DNA from 2 places in the Sanguibacter sp. TS_SC_8 genome. Region 2 is predicted to be linked to the other one. Evidence: predicted binding sites of a transcription regulator. Region 2 holds the regulator's gene; the other holds the start of a gene.
The links. Region 2 encodes HrcA, which represses chaperone genes, less so after heat shock. Its sites were predicted from a motif close to TTNGCACTCGNNNNNNNCGAGTGCNAA; they were not measured.

Region 1 (2,393 bases), 1.7 Mb from region 2:
GCAAGCGCCGCCGGGCGGGGTGGTGCGACGACCAGAGCGTGATCCAGCACGACGTCCGGTAGCGGAACGTCACCGTAGGGAGTCTCGATCGCCGCGCGGGTGAGCCACAGGCGATCGCCCACCGTGAGGCCGCGGCGGTCGGGTGCAGCGAGGCTGATCGCTCGTGGGCCGGTGCCCAGGGCTGGGTCGGCCAGGGTGAGGAAGCGCCCTCCCGGCAGCTCCAGGTTGACTGCGTGGGTGAATACCGAGTGCACAACGGCGCTGGTGCTGGGCTGGAGCCAAGCATGCGCCGTGGCGTCCATGGTGCTCACCGTCGGGGTCATGGCAGCGGCTTCAGAGGAACGTGCGGATGATGTCCGCGATCTTGGTGTAGCCCCTGAGCTCGGCAAGCTCCAGCGGGGTCACTCCGAACTCGTCGGTCATGCCGGGCTTGCCGCCGTTGTCGAGCAGCAGCCGCACGATCTCCTGCTGTCCGGGGCCGCCGTCGTTCAGGGTGATGGCCTCGATGAGGGCTGTCCAGCCCAAGGTGTTGGTGAGGTTGATGTTGATGCGGGTGTTCTCGACCAGGTAGCGGACCACCTCGACATGGCCCTTCTCAGCGGCGGGGGTCAGGCCATTGCCGCCGAAGCGGGTGAGCACCCGCATGTCTGCGCCAGCTTCAACCATCGTCTTGACCAGGTGGAGGTCGTTGGTGATGCACCCCAGGATGAACGGGTTGAAGCAGGTCTGGTCCTGCTGGTTGATGTCCACGCCAGCGGCGATGAGAGCGTCGACGACCGCCAGGTGCCCGCCACGGGCCGCCCGCAGGATTGCGCTCGCTTCGTCGCGGTCGACGGCGTCCTTGTCGACCCCTTGGGTGAGGGCGGCGGTGACCGCGTCGAGGTCTCCGGCCGCCGCTGCGTCCAGGTAGGCGAGAGCTAGCGGATCTGTGCTGGGTGCGCGCATGACGTCTCCTCATTGATTACTGCCGTGTGGTACACGGTATACCGTGTACCAGGTTCCTGGTGGGACCTCGGTCCCAGCCTTGGGCGGGGAGCGCAGGTCGACCGCTCTGCTGATGGGCAGGTCGCGGACCTCGCTCGGGTCCTGGGCGCAGGCGGGGTGGCTCCGAGCCGGCGGGTGGTCGACCACGGCCAGTCGAACGGCGGTAGCGCGAGGCGCCTGACCTGCAGCGACGCAGCGAATCACGACGCGCTTTGGCACTCGCCTTGACCGAGTGCTAACGCGGGCATAGATTTGGGCACGGCGACACACCTGTTTGTGACCGACCCCCGCGACGGCGGTCCGGCCAGGACGTGGCCACTCTGAACTGTCCTGCATCTCTTTAGCGAAAGGGGATCCGCGTGTCGGTCTCCATCAAGCCGCTCGAGGACCGGATCGTCGTCAAGGCTCTCGAAGTTGAGCTCACGACGCCCTCTGGTCTTGTCATTCCTGACACTGCCAAGGAGAAGCCCCAGGAGGGCGAGGTCCTTGCAGTGGGTCCGGGTCGTGTCGACGACAACGGCAACCGCGTCCCGCTCGACGTCGTCGTCGGTGACAAGGTCATCTACAGCAAGTACGGCGGAACCGAGATCAAGTACTCCGGCGAGGAGTACCTCATCCTCTCGGCTCGTGACATCCTCGCCGTGGTCGTTTCCTGATCACTGCGTGACGCATGCGAAAGGCCCCGTGACCTCTTGGTCACGGGGCCTTTCGCATGCTGGGGAGGGGCTAGCCCACGCGGCGGGTCTTCGTCGGCATCGTCCCGACCAGGGCGGCGGCTCGCTCGTCCTCGCTGAGCCCACCCCAGACTCCGTACGGCTCCCGGACGGCGAGGGACTGCTCCCGGCACTGCATCATCACGGGGCACCCGTGGCAGATGGCCTTGGCGGCCTCCGCACGGCGGCGCCTCGCGGCACCGCGCTCGCCCTCGGGGTGAAAGAAGAGGGTGTCATCCACGTCGCGGCATGATCCCTGGTACTGCCACTCCCAGAGGTCCATGACCGGTCCAGGGAGTCTCGAGAGCTCTGTCATCGTCAATCCGTCCTTCGATCATCGTGGCCTGCGCAGACGTTCTGTGCTGACGTCCTGCGCCGTGCCGTGAGGTGTTGCGTGCTGAGAGGGAGCGAACTGATCGCTGATCCTTGCAGTGGTCGCGCCTGACCACTCGCTCAAGGTACAACCGTTTCAAGAGTTGTTCAAGTGTCTTGCGAGAATCTCAGCGAACAACTTCTGACGAGGAACTTGTCGTAATCGTGAACTATGCCAAGTGCACGAGGTTCGAAAGCGGGGCGACGCTCACCGACGGGATCAAACGTCTCGCATCATGGACGATCCGTGAACAACTAGTGAACGGATTTTCGGCCCGACACGCACGGGAGCCAGGTGGCACTCTGGCTCAACACTCGGCACAA
Region 2 (2,393 bases):
GCGCGACCCGCTGCACCGTCCCGCGACCGTTGCAGACGTCGCAGGTGCGCGGGGAGGTGCCGGGGCGGCAGCACGAGCCCGAACAGGTACCGCAGACGACCGCGGTGTCGACCTGGATCTCCCGGCGCACCCCGAAGGCGGCGTCGGCGAGGTCGATGTCGAGGCGGATCAGCGCGTCCTGGCCGCGTCGCGCGCGCGGGATGGGGCCGCGCTGGGCCTGCCCGCCGCCGAAGAAGGTCTCGAAGATGTCCTGGAAGCCGAAGCCACCACCCATCCCGCCGCCCGGGGCGGAGGGGTCGGTGCCCATGTCGTAGGAGCGGCGCTTCTCGGGGTTGGAGAGCACCTCGTAGGCGCGGCCCACGTCCTTGAACTGGTCCTCCGCGCCGGGGCCGGCCACGTCGGGGTGGAACTCACGCGCAAGCTTGCGGTAGGCCTTCTTGATCTGTTCCTGGCTTGCGTCCTTGGCCACACCAAGCACGTCGTAGTAGTCGCTCACTGAATACTCTCTACCGATCGGGGGTTGGGCGATTCTCGGGTGCGACGAGATGGGGTCGTCACCCGCGGTCAGGTCGAGCTCGGGTCAGGTCGCCTCTGGTGAGACAACGCCTCCGGGGCCGGTGGTGATTCCATCCGCTGACATCTCATGTGCTGAGGATCCTGGAGAGGTACCGCGCCACGGCCCGGACGGCCGCCATCGTGGCCGGGTAGTCCATCCTGGTGGGACCGATCGACCCGATCGTGGCGACCGCGTCACCGACGCCACCGTAGCCGGTGGTCACCACGGACGTCTCGAAGAGCCCGCTGAGCTGGGTCTCGTGCCCGATCCGCACCGTGACGCCGGCGGAGTCGTCGACCATCTCGGTGAGCAGGTTGAGCAGCACGACCTGCTCCTCGAGCGCCTCCAGGACGGGGCTCAGCGCGTGCTCGAACCGCATGTTCGCCTGGGCGAGGTTCGCCGTCCCGGCGAGCACGATCCGCTCCTCGCTCTCCTGGGAGAGGGTGTCCGTGACCACCTCCGTGATCCGCGTCACCATCGGCCGGTCGCGGGGGTGGAAGGCCTCTGCGAGGTCCTCGAGGGCCAGGCGCAGCTGGGGCAGGCGCCGGCCCGCGGCGGCCACGTTGAACCGGGTCCGCAGCTCGAGCAGGGTCTGCTCGTCGGGCGGGGAGTCCACCTCGATGGTCCGCTGCTCGACCCGGCCGGTGTCGGTGATGATGACCACGAGCAGGCGGTGGTCGCCGAGCACGACGAGCTCGAGATGACGCAGACCGGACCGGCGCAGCGACGGGTACTGCACGACGGCGACCTGACCGGTGAGCTGGGCGAGCAGCCGACCGGCACGCGAGACGACGTCGTCGAGGTCGACCGCGCCGGCGAGGAAGGTCTCGATCGCGTTCTTCTCCGCCGCGGACACCGCCTTGACCTGGGCGAGGCGGTCGACGAACATCCGGTAGCCCTTGTCGGTGGGCACGCGGCCGGCCGAGGTGTGCGGCTGGGCGATGTACCCGCCCTCTTCCAGGACCGCCATGTCGTTGCGGATGGTGGCCGGTGACACACCGAGGCCGTGCCGTTCGGCGAGCACCTTCGAGCCCACCGGCTCGCGCGTGTGGACGTAGTCCTCGACGATGGCACGGAGCACATCGAGCCTGCGGTCGTCGCTCGACGCCATGTGCGTTCCTCCTGCCAGACGTAGCACTCGAAGTAGGTGAGTGCTAATTCTACGCGACACCCCGCGGGCGCTTCCACGGGCTGGAAGACCGGCGGGCTAGCGTTGCGCGGTGAGCGCTGATCGTTACTCCTCCGACGTCCTGTCCTCCGGGCCCCACCCTGCCTCCCGCCGGCCCGTCTCCACGCCGGTGGCCGCCGACCGCGGGCTCGTGGTCGAGGAGGTCACCTCCGGCTGGGTCGGCGCGGTCGTGCGCACCGAGAAGTCGGGGGGGATGTACGTCGTCGTGCTCGAGGACCGGGCGGGGCGCACCCGCACCTTCCCGCTCGGCCCCGGGTTCTGGATCGACGGCGCCCCGGTCGAGCTCACCCCGCCGGTGGCCGCCCGGGCGCCGCAGGCACCTGCCCGCACCGCGAGCGGGTCGCGGCAGGTCGCCGGAGCGCGCGCCCGGGTGGCCCGCGGCAGCCGGATCTGGGTCGAGGGGCGCCACGACGCCGAGCTCGTCGAGCGGGTGTGGGGCGACGACCTGCGGGTCGAGGGCGTCGTCGTCGAGCTGCTCGAGGGGGTGGACAATCTCGCCGCCGCCCTCGCCGACTTCAAGCCCTCACCGGGGCGGCGGGTGGGGGTGCTCGTCGACCACCTCGTCCGTGGCAGCAAGGAGCAGCGGATCGCCGACGACGCGCTGCGCCAGTTCCCCGGCGGGAACGTGCTCATCCTGGGCCACCCCTA

Region 1: a site for HrcA is predicted at 1,197-1,223, ahead of groES (co-chaperone GroES). Genes of this name have one in related genera too.

The regions. Positions count from the first base shown of each region.
Region 1 covers NZ_CM143955.1:991,983-994,375, forward strand. Annotated here, with positions in the region: gene ACWA15_RS04375 (oxamate carbamoyltransferase subunit AllH family protein) at 1-302, opposite strand, end outside; gene ACWA15_RS04380 (ankyrin repeat domain-containing protein) at 334-945, opposite strand; gene groES (co-chaperone GroES) at 1,344-1,640, shown strand; gene ACWA15_RS04390 (WhiB family transcriptional regulator) at 1,711-2,013, opposite strand.
Region 2 covers NZ_CM143955.1:2,721,771-2,724,163, forward strand. Annotated here, with positions in the region: gene dnaJ (molecular chaperone DnaJ) at 1-496, opposite strand, end outside; gene hrcA (heat-inducible transcriptional repressor HrcA) at 642-1,667, opposite strand; gene ACWA15_RS12350 (DUF3097 domain-containing protein) at 1,777-2,393, shown strand, end outside.